3 regions of the Enterobacter sp. ECC-175 genome follow, and region 3 is predicted to be linked to each of the others. Evidence: predicted binding sites of a transcription regulator. Region 3 holds the regulator's gene; each other region holds the start of a gene.
What was found. Region 3 encodes PurR, which represses purine synthesis genes. Its sites were predicted from a motif close to CANGCAAACGTTTGCNTG; they were not measured.
Positions count from the first base shown of each region.

Region 1: purL (phosphoribosylformylglycinamidine synthase) is a predicted target of PurR. The motif match lies at 1,523-1,540, and genes of this name have one in related genera.
Region 2: gcvT (glycine cleavage system aminomethyltransferase GcvT) is a predicted target of PurR. The motif match lies at 2,118-2,135, and genes of this name have one in related genera.

Region 1 is NZ_CP143776.1:3,962,621-3,967,273, forward strand. It holds gene purL (phosphoribosylformylglycinamidine synthase) at 1-1,437, opposite strand, end outside; gene mltF (membrane-bound lytic murein transglycosylase MltF) at 1,705-3,255, shown strand; gene tadA (tRNA adenosine(34) deaminase TadA) at 3,143-3,616, opposite strand; gene yfhb (phosphatidylglycerophosphatase C) at 3,706-4,341, opposite strand; gene V1599_RS18820 (PTS transporter subunit EIIC) at 4,345-4,653, opposite strand, start outside.
Region 2 is NZ_CP143776.1:4,299,769-4,304,421, forward strand. It holds gene gcvP (aminomethyl-transferring glycine dehydrogenase) at 1-425, opposite strand, end outside; gene gcvH (glycine cleavage system protein GcvH) at 552-941, opposite strand; gene gcvT (glycine cleavage system aminomethyltransferase GcvT) at 965-2,059, opposite strand; gene ubiI (FAD-dependent 2-octaprenylphenol hydroxylase) at 2,457-3,659, opposite strand; gene ubiH (2-octaprenyl-6-methoxyphenyl hydroxylase) at 3,672-4,653, opposite strand, start outside.
Region 3 is NZ_CP143776.1:2,516,304-2,520,956, forward strand. It holds gene punC (purine nucleoside transporter PunC) at 1-251, opposite strand, end outside; gene punR (DNA-binding transcriptional activator PunR) at 366-1,277, shown strand; gene purR (HTH-type transcriptional repressor PurR) at 1,294-2,319, opposite strand; gene V1599_RS11940 (YnhF family membrane protein) at 2,617-2,706, shown strand; gene V1599_RS11945 (MFS transporter) at 2,872-4,038, shown strand; gene sodB (superoxide dismutase [Fe]) at 4,076-4,653, opposite strand, start outside.

The sequences.
Region 1 (4,653 bases), 1.4 Mb from region 3:
ACGCTCCATTTCCGGGTTGTCGCGCTGAACGGAGGCAAAATCAAGATCCGCATCAGACTGGCCGGACGCCATAGAGGATGCCGCGCCGCCGCCCAGGCCGATGTTCATCGCCGGGCCGCCCAGCACGATCAGCTTCGCGCCGACGACGATCTCGCCTTTCTGCACGTGATCGGCGCGAATGTTGCCGATCCCACCCGCCAGCATAATTGGCTTGTGGTAGCCGCGCAGCTCTTCGCCGTTGTGGCTGTCCACTCTCTCTTCGTAGGTACGGAAGTAGCCGTTCAGCGCCGGACGGCCAAATTCGTTGTTAAACGCCGCGCCACCCAGCGGGCCATCGGTCATGATGTCCAGCGCGGTCACGATGCGCTCCGGCTTGCCGAAGTCTTCTTCCCACGGCTGTTCGAAGCCCGGGATGCGCAGGTTAGAGACGGAGAAACCCACCAGGCCCGCTTTCGGTTTAGCGCCGCGTCCGGTGGCGCCTTCGTCACGAATTTCACCGCCAGAACCGGTCGCCGCGCCCGGCCACGGGGAGATCGCCGTCGGGTGGTTGTGGGTTTCCACCTTCATCAGGATGTGGGCAGGCTCCTGATGGAAGTCGTAGCGGCCGGTGGCGTGGTCGGCAAAATAGCGTCCCACTTCGGAGCCTTCCATTACCGCGGCATTGTCCTTATAGGCAGACAGCACGTGGTCGGGCGTTTGCTCCATGGTGTTTTTGATCATTTTGAACAGCGATTTAGGCTGTTTCTCACCGTCGATAACCCAGTCGGCGTTGAAAATTTTATGGCGGCAGTGCTCGGAGTTCGCCTGCGCAAACATATAGAGTTCGATGTCGTTCGGATTGCGGTTCAGCTTAACGAAGGCGTCCTGCAGGTAGTCAATCTCGTCGTCTGCCAGCGCCAGGCCGAGACGCAGGTTGGCGTCAATCAGCGCCTGGCGGCCCTGCCCGAGCAGGTCCACGCTTTGCACCGGCGCGGGCTGGTGATGAGAGAACAGCTGCTGCGCCTCTTCAAGAGAGGTAAACACGCTCTCCATCATGCGGTCGTGCAGCTCGGCGGCAACGGCCTGCCACTGCGCGTCGGTCAGGGTGGATGCTTCCACGTAGTACGCCACGCCGCGCTCAAGGCGATTAATCTGGCTCAGGCCGCAGTTGTGAGCGATATCGGTCGCTTTAGAAGACCAGGGGGAGATGGTGCCGGGACGCGGCGTCGCAAGGATCAGTTTACCGGTTGGCGTGTGGCTGCTCAGGCTAGGACCGTATTTGAGCAGACGCTCCAGCTGTACGCGCTCCTCTGCGTTCAGGGGAGCATTCAGGTCAGCAAAATGGACATACTCAGCGTAAATAGTGCTTACCGGAAGGTCGGCTGCCTGAAAACGTGCCAGCAGTTTGTTAATACGGAAGGCAGACAGTGCAGGCGAACCACGCAGAATTTCCATCATAAGTCTCTCGTCTTCGAAGCGCCGGGGCGCTTACAGTGTGCGCAAGGGGGGAAAACGGGCGTCATTATAGAGAATCCTGAGCTCCGACGAAACCGTTTGCGTCGAAATAAAATCCGCGCAGACCTTTAGCAATAGATGTGACCTGTCTCTCTAATTGGTTGCCAAGTGGCGCAAGTTTACGCAAAATGCCGCTCATTCAATGGCAAACCTAACTTTTCACATGACTACAGCACACTGAGGCAATTGACGTCGCAGAGAATTAACTAATTGAAAAAATTAAAGATTAATTATCTGCTCATCGGCATTGTTACGTTGCTGCTGGCAGTGGCCCTCTGGCCTTCTATCCCCTGGTTCGGTAAACCCGAAAACCGCATCGCCGCCATTCAGGAGCGGGGAGTGCTTCGCGTCAGTACCCTCTCCTCTCCGCTCATCTATAGCGACATTAACGGCAAAACGATTGGCCTCGACTATGAGCTGGCCCAGCAGTTCGCTGACTATCTCGGCGTTAAGCTCGACATCACCGTTCGCCAGAATATTAATCAGCTGTTTGACGATTTGGACAACAACAAAGCGGACGTTCTCGCGGCGGGGCTGGTCTATAACTCCGAGCGCAGCAAGAACTATCAGCCGGGCCCGACCTACTATTCCGTTTCCCAGCAGCTGGTTTACCGCGTTGGCAACCAGCGTCCACGCTCGCTGGAAGGACTCACGGAGCAGCAGCTGACGATCGCGCCGGGGCACGTAGTGATTGACGATCTGCGCAGCCTCAAGGAAAAGAAATATCCCGATCTGAGCTGGAAGGTTGATCCGAAGCTGGGCACCAACGAGCTGCTTGAACAGGTGAAAGACAAGAAGCTGGCCTACACGATTGCCGATTCGGTGGCGATCAGCCTGTTCCAGCGCGTTCACCCGGAAATTGCCGTGGCGCTGGACGTGACCGATGAGCAGCCGGTGACCTGGTTTAGCCAGCTGGACGACGATCAGACCCTCTCCGCCGCCATGCTTGACTTCTTCAACACCATCAATGAAGACGGTACGCTGGCGCGGCTGGAAGAGAAATACCTCGGCCACGGGGATGACTTTGACTACGTGGATACCCGCAGCTTCCTGCGCGCGGTGGACAGCGTGCTGCCGGACCTGCAGCCGCTGTTCGAGAAGTACGCCGAGAAAATTGACTGGCGGCTTTTGGCGGCAATCTCCTATCAGGAATCGCACTGGGATACCCAGGCCACCTCCCCAACCGGCGTGCGCGGGCTAATGATGCTGACCAAAAACACCGCGCAGAGCCTCGGCGTCATTGACAGGACCGATGCGGAACAGAGCATCAGCGGCGGCGCTCAATATTTGCAGGATATGATGGCAAAAGTGCCGGAAACGGTGCCGGAAGAGGAGCGCATCTGGTTCGCGCTGGCGGCCTATAACATGGGCTACGCGCACATGCTGGACGCGCGCGCGCTCACGGCGAAAACGAAAGGTAACCCCGATAGCTGGTCAGACGTCAAGCAGCGCCTGCCGCTGCTTAGCCAAAAGCCGTGGTACAACAAGCTGACGTACGGATACGCGCGCGGGCATGAAGCCTACGCCTACGTTGAGAATATTCGAAAATACCAGATTAGCCTGGTGGGTTATCTGCTCGAGAAGGAAAAAGAGGCCACCGAGGCGCAGCAGATCGCGCAGAGCTACCCGGTGGTCTCGCCGGACGAGGTTAATCGTCCTTCCGCTTCAATTCTGCCTTTTGTTGCTTTTTCTGCTGCCGACGCATACGGAAGAAATCACTTAATAGCCCCGAACACTCTGGTGCAAGCACCCCACCGATAGTCTTCACCTGGTGGTTCATCCCCGGGTGACCGAGCACGTCCATCAGCGAGCCGGCCGCGCCGGTTTTTTCATCCCGCGCGCCGAAGACCAGCGTACCGATGCGGCTGTGCACCATCGCGCCGGAGCACATGACGCACGGTTCAAGCGTGACGTACAGCGTGGTATCTAGCAGGCGATAGTTTTGCAGCACCAGCCCGCCCTGACGTAGCGCCATGATTTCGGCATGCGCCGTGGGATCGTGACGCCCAATCGGACGGTTCCACCCTTCGCCAATCACCTGGTTGTGATGAACCAGCACCGCGCCGACGGGCACTTCACCCTCTTCCCAGGCGCGCTGAGCCAGCGCAAGCGCGTGGCGCATCCAGTATTCATGATCGTATTCAGAGGTGGACAAGGGCTGTTACTCCAGTTAAAAGCGGGCGGCATTATACACACCTGTTCTGGATAAGACTATTCGAGCTGCTGAAGATCGCCCATCGGCGTGACGCGCCAGCGGTGCTGGCAAAAGTTGAGCAGCGGGTTGTCTTGTTTGCTGTCGCTATAGCCGCTATAGAGGTTCAGAGGCGCGCCAATGCGCTTCTCGAGCTGAACCACTTTCTCATGGCCCAGACAGCGCAGGGTCAACACCCAGCCGCCGTAGGCGCGGGAAATCTGGGTGGCGATGAGATTTACGCGCGGCAGCCACGGGGTATCAAAATAGACACGATCCACCAGCGGCTGCGGCGAGCCGGTGATTAGCCAGATGTCCGCATCGTTCGCATTCAGATAGTCAGTAAGCCGCTGCTGCACCACGGGAAACGCGGTCACATGACCGCGAAACCACTGGACAAAATCGTGCTCAAGCTGCTTGAGCCGGGCTTCGCTGTGGCCAAAGGTGCAGCCCCACAGTAATAGGCTCATCGGCCAGCGCGCGGCGCGGCCCTGAATCAGCAGCCCAGCGCCAATGATGGGTAAGAGAGGCAACACGAGCAGCGCGTTGAGGGGCTGACGCCGCAGCAGATAGCGTATGAACGTGCCAAACATATCCTGCTGATGCAGCGTACCGTCCAGGTCAAAAAAGACAACGCGACGCTCGTTATTATTCAAACCTTACTCCTCTGGATCGTTGAACCCTATTAGCCAGGTAAAGAAGAACCCGGCGATTACCGCAGCCAAATAGCCTAGCAGATAGAGCATAACTTTTCCGGTGACGATGGTTAATGCCAGCGGTAAACCGGAGATGCCAAAGGTAATAACGGTCGCTACCTTCCAGTAGCTGATCAGCGCGCCGCCTACCGCACCGCCGATACAGGCGGCGAGGAACGGTTTACCCAACGGCAGCGTAACGCCGAAAATGAGCGGCTCGCCAATTCCGAGTAATCCGACCGGCAGCGCGCCTTTGATCACCTTTTTCAGCCG
Region 2 (4,653 bases), 1.8 Mb from region 3:
ATATCCATGCCGGTCAGGTCCAGCGTCACCTGCTGGAAGTTCAGCAGCGCTTCCAGGCGGCCCTGGGATACTTCAGGCTGATAAGGGGTGTAAGCGGTGTACCAGCCCGGATTTTCCAGCATGTTACGCAGGATAACCGGCGGCAGCTGCACGTTGGTGTAGCCCATGCCAATGTAAGACTTATAGCGCTTGTTAAGGCCGGCAATGGCCTTCAGCTCCGCCAGCGCGGCGAACTCGGTGGTGGACTCCCCGATCTGAGGCGGCGTCGCAAGCTGGATGTCCTTCGGCACGATCTGGCCGATCAGTGCGCTTAATGAATCCGCGCCAACCGTTTTCAGCATCTCCTGCTGTTGCTGAGCGTCCGGCCCGATGTGACGTTCAATGAAGGCGCCACGGTTTTCAAGCTGGCTTAAAGTCTGTGTCATGAGCGATGGTTCCTGAAACGTGCAGTGAATGTGTTTTATCCCTCTCCCTTAGGGAGAGGGCTGGGGTGAGGGTGTCGTCAGTTCCCCTCACCCTACCCTCTCCCCACAGGGGAGAGGGATAATGGCTTACTCGTTTTCTAACAGTGCTTCGTACGCGGTCGCATCCAGCAGCGCGGCAACCTGCGCCTCGTCGCTGGCTTTGATCTTAAAGATCCAGCCGCCTTCATACGGCTCGCTGTTCACCAGCTCCGGGGAGTCGCTCAGCGCGTCGTTGACGGCCACAATTTCACCGCTGACCGGTGCGTAGATATCGGAAGCCGCTTTTACGGACTCCGCAACCGCGCAGTCGTCGCCCGCGCTCACGGTGGTGCCCACGTCAGGCAGGTCGACAAACACCATGTCGCCCAGCAGCTCCTGCGCGTGCTCGGTGATCCCTACGGTGTAAGTGCCGTCCGCCTCTTTGCGCAGCCACTCGTGTTCTTTGCTGTATTTCAGTTCTGCTGGCACATTGCTCATTGAAGTTCTCCTGATAAAAATGATTAGGCGACCGGCTTACCGGCGCGAACAAAAATCGGTTTGGTTACGTTGACCGGCATTTCACGGTTGCGGATCTGCACCACCGCCGTTTCGCCAATGCCCGCCGGGACGCGCGCCAGGGCGATACTGTAGCCGAGCGTCGGGGAGAAGGTGCCGCTGGTGATCACGCCTTCGCGGTGATTGCCATCGGCATCGGTGAAGCGCACCGGCAGCTCGCCGCGCAGGACGCCTTTTTCCTTCATCACCAGGCCAACCAGCTGTTCAGTGCCCTTTTCACGCTGCATTTCCAGCGCTTCGCGCCCGATGAAGTCACGGTCGGCCGGTTCCCAGGCAATGGTCCAGCCCATGTTGGCAGCCAGCGGAGAGACGCCTTCGTCCATCTCCTGGCCGTAGAGGTTCATTCCCGCTTCGAGGCGCAGCGTATCGCGCGCGCCCAGGCCCGCCGGCTTCACGCCCGCTTCGACCAGCGCGCGCCAGAAATCGGCGGCCTTCTCGTTCGGCATCGCAATTTCATAGCCCGCTTCGCCGGTGTAGCCGGTGGTCGCAATAAACAGGTCGCCCGCCTGCACCCCGAAGAACGGCTTCATGCCTTCGGTGGCTTTGCGCTGCTCGTCGCTGAACAGAGAGGCGGCCTTCGCCTGCGCGTTTGGCCCCTGCACGGCGATCAGCGACAGATCGTCACGGACGGTGATGTCGATGGCGTAAGGTTCGGCGTGTTGAGTGATCCAGGAGAGGTCTTTTTCGCGGGTGGCGGAGTTGACAACGAGGCGGAAGAAATCTTCAGTGAAGTAATAGACGATAAGGTCATCAATCACGCCGCCGGAGGCATTTAGCATACCGGTATAAAGCGCTTTGCCCGGCGTCTTTAGCTTCGCCACGTCGTTTGCCAGCAGATAACGCAGAAACTCCCGGGTGCGGCTACCGCGCAGATCGACAATCGTCATGTGGGATACGTCGAACATACCGGCATCGGTGCGCACCGCGTGGTGCTCATCAATCTGCGAGCCGTAGTGCAGCGGCATCATCCAGCCGTGGAAGTCCACCATGCGGGCGCCGCATAACACGTGCTGTTCGTACAAAGGAGTCTGTTGAGCCATCTTTTCCTCGTTGAAAAATTCCACCGTGAAACCCGGTATCGGCCCCGTATATGGCGCCGACGCAAACGTTCTCTTTTACCTGAACTTACCACCGAAGCCGGCGGTAAACCATAAGCTAAAGAAGGTCATCACATTAGCTTATGACTAAAAAACGCTAAAAAGCCTACAGAGTTATTCACTGGAAAAATGCGATTAAGCCCGCACAAAATTAACATTGATCTAACAGTATTCAGCACAGGGTGATATTTCGTGCGGAAAAATGGGCCAGATTTTCGTCATGAAAAAAAGGTGAGATTAGATTATCTAATGCGAAAAAACGCGTGAAATTAGATTATTTCAAATGAGGTTATTTCCCCGGCGCGGAGGCCGGGAAAAGAAAGTGTGACGGGGGTCAATACTATTGGAGCCAGTCGGGAAGATCGTTAAGGCCCATTGCCTGACGGAGAAGCTGCGGCTTAACGCCGGGAAGGGTGTCGGCAAGCTTAAGGCCGATATCGCGCAGCAGTTTTTTCGCCGGATTGGCCCCGGCAAACAGCTCGCGGAAGCCCTGCATGCCCGCCAGCATCATCGCCGCGCTGTGCTTGCGGCTGCGCTCGTAGCGCCGCAGGTATAAATGCTGGCCGATGTCTTTCCCTTCGCGGTGCAGGCGACGCAGCTCTTCCACCAGCTCGGCCGCATCCATAAAGCCGAGATTCACGCCCTGCCCGGCCAGCGGATGAATGGTATGCGCCGCATCGCCGACCAGCGCCAGGCGGTGCGCCGCAAACTGGCGCGCGTAGCGGCCGGTCAGCGGGAAGACCAGACGCTCGCTCTCAAGCGTGCACAGGCCAAGGCGGTTATCAAACGCCACGCACAGCGCCTGGTTAAAGGCTTCCGGCGTGGCGTCCTGCATCTGCTGCGCTTTTTCCGGCACCAGCGACCAGACGATCGAGCACAGGTGCGGATCGCTGAGCGGCAGGAAGGCCAGAATGCCGTCGTTGTGGAAAATCTGGCGCGCGACGCCGCCGTGCGGCTCTTCGGTGCGGATGGTCGCCACCATCGCGTGATGGCGGTAGTCCCAGAAGGTCAGCGGGATATCGGCCTTGTTACGCAGCCAGGAGTTGGCGCCGTCAGCGCCTACCACCAGACGCGCGGTGAGCATGTCGCCGCTTTGCAGGGTAATAAACGCCTCGTTTTCGCCCCAGGCCACCTGCTGGATCTGCGCGGGTGCCATCAGCGTCACGTCGCTACAGGCCTGCGCTTTTTGCCACAGCGCGTGGTGAATCACCGCGTTTTCGATGATGTGCCCCAGGTGGCTGTACCCCATGCTTTCGTCATCAAACGCGATGTGGCCGAAGCTGTCTTTATCCCACACTTCCATACCGTGATAGCAGCTGGCGCGCTGGGCCACGATATCTGACCAGACGCCAAGCCGCGTCAGCAGCTTTTCGCTGGCCGCGTTAATCGCCGATACGCGAAGCGCCGGCGGCGCATCCGGCGCGACGGGCTGAGGCAGCTTTTGCTCCAGCACGGCCACGCGCAGGCCGCTGCCCTGTAATCCGCAGGCCAGCGCCAGCCCGACCATTCCGCCGCCTACAATGGCGACATCAACATTTTGCACGGTGATAACTCCTTAACGCGCGACCCAACCAAGGGTCCGCTGCGCCAGCACGTCACGTGCCGGAATGAATAATTCCATCGCCACCAGCCCGAGGTTGCGGCCTGCCACCAGCGGCGCCCAGCGGTTGGCAAACAGATGGACTAAACCATCGGTCACGCCGATCGTCGCCTCTTTGTCGGCCTGACGGCGCTTCTGATAATGACTCAGCACCGCGTACTCACCGCAGTCTTTTTGCTCGCGCCACGCCTGCGCCAGCGTTTCCGCAAGGCTCATGACGTCGCGCAGGCCAAGGTTGAAGCCCTGCCCGGCAATCGGATGCAGGGTCTGCGCCGCATTGCCGACCAGCGCCACGCGATGGGAGATAGACTGCGATGCGGTAGTCAGCGACAGCGGATAGACCGCGCGCTTGCCCGCATGGGTGATACGTCCGAGCCGCCAGCCGAAGGCCCGCTGCAGCTCGGCACAAAAACGTTCGTCGGACCAGGACTGTACCTCGTCGGCCTTATCCAGCGGATGGCACCAGACCAGCGAGCAGCGCCCGTCCGACATCGGCAGCATCGCCAGCGGGCCGTGCTGCGTGAAGCGCTCGAAGGCCCTGCCGCTATGGGCCTGGGACGTCGAAACGTTGGCAATGACGGCAACCTGCCCGTACGGCTGCTGCTGCCACGCTATGCCGCACCGCGTGCCGATGGCAGAACGCGAACCGTCCGCGGCAACCAAAAGCTGGCCCTCAAGAACGGTGCCATTTTCCAGCGTCACGCTGACCGCGCCTTCGCTGCGGCTAAAGCTGGCAACGCGCGTCGGGCAGTGCAGCGTAACGCCCGGGGCATCCTGCAGCAGGCGGAACAGGCGCAGGCCGACGTCGTGCAGCTCAACAACCTGCCCCAATGCTTCAATGCGGTAGTCGTGGGCATTCAGCGTGACAAACCCCGCGTGCCCGCGGTCGCTAACGTGGACGGTATTGATCGCCGTTGCGCGGTCGGCTATTGCCTGC
Region 3 (4,653 bases):
CCGACGGCGAAAATGGCCAGGCCGAGCAGCAGAACCGGCTTGCGGCCAAAGCGGTCGGAGAGGGGCCCCCACAGCAGCTGTGCGAAGGCAAAGCCTGCCAGGAACAGGCTCAGGCTCGCGCTGATGGCGGCAGCAGGCGTTTGCAGATCTTCCTGCATGGCGGCAAACGCGGGCAAATACATGTCGGTCGCTAAAAAGCCCAGCACGCTCAGGCCGCCGAGCCAGACTAAAAATCCTTTCCTGGGTTGCACTCTTTTTTCTCCTCAAGGAGGCAGGTATACGGTGGCGAAGAGTGTAGGGAGTGCAAAGCAGCTTGTGAAACGCTAATATTTGGCTGTTGCAATCAAAAATTTTGCAGGCAGAAAATGTGGTCAGATTATTCTCTTGAAGTGATTGATGCCGTTGCGCGCAACGGCAGCTTTAGCGGTGCCGCACAGGAGCTGCATCGCGTCCCCTCGGCGATAAGCTATACGGTTCGGCAGCTGGAGGAGTGGCTCGCCGTTCCGCTCTTTGAGCGACGGCATCGGGATGTGGAACTGACGCCAGCTGGGGCGTGGTTTTTGAAAGAAGGGCGTTCTGTTATCAAAAAAATGCAGATCACCCGCGAACAGTGCCAGCAGATTGCCAACGGCTGGCGCGGGCATCTCTCCATCGCCGTAGATAACATCGTCAGGCCGGAGCGCACGCGGCAGATGATCGTCGATTTCTACCGTCACTTCTCGGACGTCGAGCTTAGGGTATCGCAGGAGGTGTTCAACGGCGTATGGGACGCGCTGGCGGACGGCAGGGTAGAGATGGCTATCGGCGCGACCCAGGCAATCCCCGTGGGCGGGCGCTACGCCTTTCGGGACATGGGCATGCTGAGCTGGATCTGCGTGGTCGCGCGCCATCATCCGCTGGCGGCGATGGAAGGACCGCTGAGCGATGACGCGTTGCGCAACTGGCCGTCGCTGGTGCTGGAAGATACGTCGCGATCGCTGCCCAAGCGTATTACCTGGCTGCTGGACAACCAGCGGCGCGTGGTGGCGCCCGACTGGGACTCTTCAGCAACCTGCCTGAGCGCGGGGCTGTGCGTGGGCATGGTGCCCGTCCACTTTGCGCGTCCGCGAATTGACGCCGGAGAGTGGGTTGCCCTGGCGCTGGAAAATCCCTTTCCTGACGCGGCGTGCTGCCTGACCTGGCAGCAAAATGACGTCTCGCCCGCCATGGCCTGGCTGCTGGAGTATCTGGGAGATAGCGAAACGCTGAACAGGGAGTGGCTGAGGGAGCCAGCGTAGCTGGCCCCGAAGAGAATTAACGGCGGTAGTCGCGGAAAGGACCGTCCGCAACGGAGCGGCGCTCAATCAGGCGAGGGTGAACCTCAATGGACTGCGACTCTTCGCGCTTGCTGACGATCCTGTCCATCAGCATGTTAAACGCCGTTTCGCCCAGCGAGTCTTTCGGCTGGTGAATGGTCGTCAGCGCCGGGGTGAAGAAGCGCGCGTTGCGCACGTTGTCATACCCGATCACCGAAATGTCCTGCGGCACGCGCAGGCCGAGCTCGTCTGCCGCACAGAGCGCGCCCATCGCCATGATGTCGCCGCCGCAGAAGACGGCGGTAGGACGGTGCTGCTGGGAGACGATCTGCTGCATCGCGCGGTAGCCGGATTCCGGCTCAAAGTCGCCCTGAACTATCCAGTTTTCCGGCACGTTAATCAGCGCTTCTTCCATGGCTTTCATGAACCCGGCCAGGCGTCCCGCGCCGGTGTTGCGCTCCAGCGGGCCCGGGATGACGCCGATATCGCGGTGGCCGCGCTCGATCAAATAGCGCCCTGCCATATAGCCGCCTTCAAAGGCGTTATCGATAACCGAGTCGGTGAAATCGGCACGCGCTTCGCCCCAGTCCATGACCACCATCGGAATATGGCGATACTCTTCCAGCATGGAGAGAACGGACTCCGGGTACTCGGAGCACATGACCAGCAGGCCATCTACGCGCTTTTGCGCCATCATCGACAGATAGGCGCGCTGTTTTTCAATGTTGTTCCACGCGTTGCCCAGAATCAGGGTATAGCCTTTCTGGAAGCAGTTTTTCTCAACGGCTTCAATAATTTCGGCAAAGTAGGCCGCTTCGCTGCTGGTCGCCAACAGGCCGATAGACTTGGTGTGATTAACCTTCAGGCTGCGCGCAACCGCACTCGGTGAGTAGTGCAGTTCTTTGATCGCGGCCCAGACGGCGTTGCGCGTCTCTTCCGCCACGAAGCGGGTTTTGTTAATAACATGTGATACGGTTGTAGTGGAAACGTTTGCGCGTTTTGCTACGTCTTTAATTGTTGCCATTAAATGTCACTCCAGACCCTATCCTAATATCCTGAAAAATGGGGAGGTAAACGTTTGCCTTCTCTCACCCTTATTACGCAATGTTGAATTGCGACACGCCGGGAAAACGACACAGGACGTCAGGAGGGGGTCAATGGCCGGTACGCTAATAAATTTAGCGTGGAATTTTGTCCTATCTTGAGGAAAAGGGGAAGAGCAAAAGTGGTTATCGTTATAAATCCGGGAAGATTTTTGACGCAAACTGTGCAAAAATGAGCAAGCTCACTTTCCGTGTGGGGATTAAAAGGAGAAAAATTGATGAGTTCCGATCTTAAGTTTTCGCTGATGACCACCGTTATTGTGCTGGCGCTGATTGTTGCCGGCGGGCTGACGGCTGCACTGCACTGATTTTGACGGGGGGAGAGTCCTCTCCCTCCTGCTCGTCTCTAGATTGTTACTTCTGTGGCAAAAATCTTTTGCTAAATTGTTAACTTCTCATTTTTTGTGATTGATGTCATGCTTTTGACTTCTTTGTTCTGTGTCGTGCTATGACGCGGCATTCGGAGTAAGCGCATGAAAATCAATTTTCCCCTGCTGGCCCTCGCCATTGGCGCGTTTGGGATCGGCACCACTGAATTCTCCCCGATGGGGCTCTTACCCGTTATCGCCCGGGGCGTGGACGTCTCGATCCCGGCGGCGGGGATGCTGATTAGCGCCTACGCGATCGGCGTGATGGTCGGGGCTCCGCTGATGACGCTGCTGCTTTCCCATCGCGGGCGCCGCAACGCGCTGATTTTCCTGATGGCTATCTTCACTCTCGGCAACGTGCTGTCGGCGATTGCACCCGATTACACCACGCTGATGCTGTCGCGTATTCTGACGAGCCTTAACCACGGCGCGTTCTTCGGCCTGGGCTCCGTTGTAGCCGCAAGCGTTGTGCCTAAGCACAAGCAGGCCAGCGCGGTCGCCACCATGTTTATGGGGCTGACGATTGCGAACATTGGCGGCGTACCGGCTGCGACATGGCTCGGTGAGGCGATTGGCTGGCGGATGTCCTTCTTAGCGACGGCCGGACTGGGCGTGGTCGCCATGGTGGCGCTGTTCTTCTCGCTGCCGAAGGGCGGTGCGGGCGAGCGGCCAGAGGTGCGCAAAGAGCTGTCGGTACTAGCGCGCCCGCAGGTGCTTTCCGCGCTGCTCACCACGGTGCTGGGCGCGGGCGCCATGTTCACGCTTTACACCTATATTGCCCCCGTCCTGCACGATATCACCCGTGCGACGCCGGCGTTTGTCACGGCTATGCTGGTGCTGATCGGCGTGGGCTTTTCCATCGGCAACTATCTCGGCGGCAGGCTTGCCGACCGTTCGGTCAGCGGAACCCTGAAGGGTTTTTTAACTCTGCTGATTGCCATCATGGTGGCCATACCGTGGCTTGCGCAAAGCCAGGCGGGTGCCGCCGTGGCAATGGTCGTTTGGGGAGCCGCGACCTTTGCGGTCGTTCCGCCGCTGCAGATGCGCGTGATGCGCGTTGCGCACGAGGCGCCGGGGCTGTCGTCTTCGGTGAATATCGGGGCGTTTAACCTGGGGAATGCGCTAGGTGCCGCAGCGGGAGGGGCGGTGATTTCAGGTGGTCTGGGATACGGCTTTGTGCCGGTGATGGGCGCTATCATCGCGGCCCTGGGGCTGCTGCTGGTGCTGATGTCCGGTCGTAAACAGCCGGAAACGGCCTGCGCCGTAGATTAAATAAAAACGCAGAAGGGCGGTCCCTTCTGCGTGTGACTTATGCGGCGAAGTTCTTCGCGACAAATTCCCAGTTTACCAGCGCCCAGAAGTGCTCCAGGTAGTTCGGACGGGCGTTACGGTAATCGATATAGTACGCGTGCTCCCACACGTCCACGGTCATCAGCGGCGCTGCGCTGGTGGTCAGCGGCGTACCGGCGTTCGAAGTCGATACGATAGCCAGCTTGCCATCCGCCTCTTTTACCAGCCAGGTCCATCCGGAACCGAAGTTTTTCACTGCGGCATCGGTAAACTTCGCTTTGAACTCTGCGAAGCTGCCAAATGACGCATTGATAGCGCTCGCCAGCTCGCCGGTCGGTTCTCCGCCTGCGTTCGGTGCCAGGCAGTGCCAGTAGAAGGTGTGGTTCCATACCTGCGCGGCGTTATTGAAAATACCGCCTTCTGAGCTGCGCACGATCTCTTCCAGCGTTTTGCCTTCAAAGTCGGTGCCCTTAATCAGGTTATTCAGGTTGGTGACGTAGGTCTGGTGGTGTTTGCCGTAGTGGTATTCCAGGGTCTCCGCGGAAATGTGCGGGGCCAGGGCGTCTTTTGCATATGGTAGTGCAGGTAATTCGAACG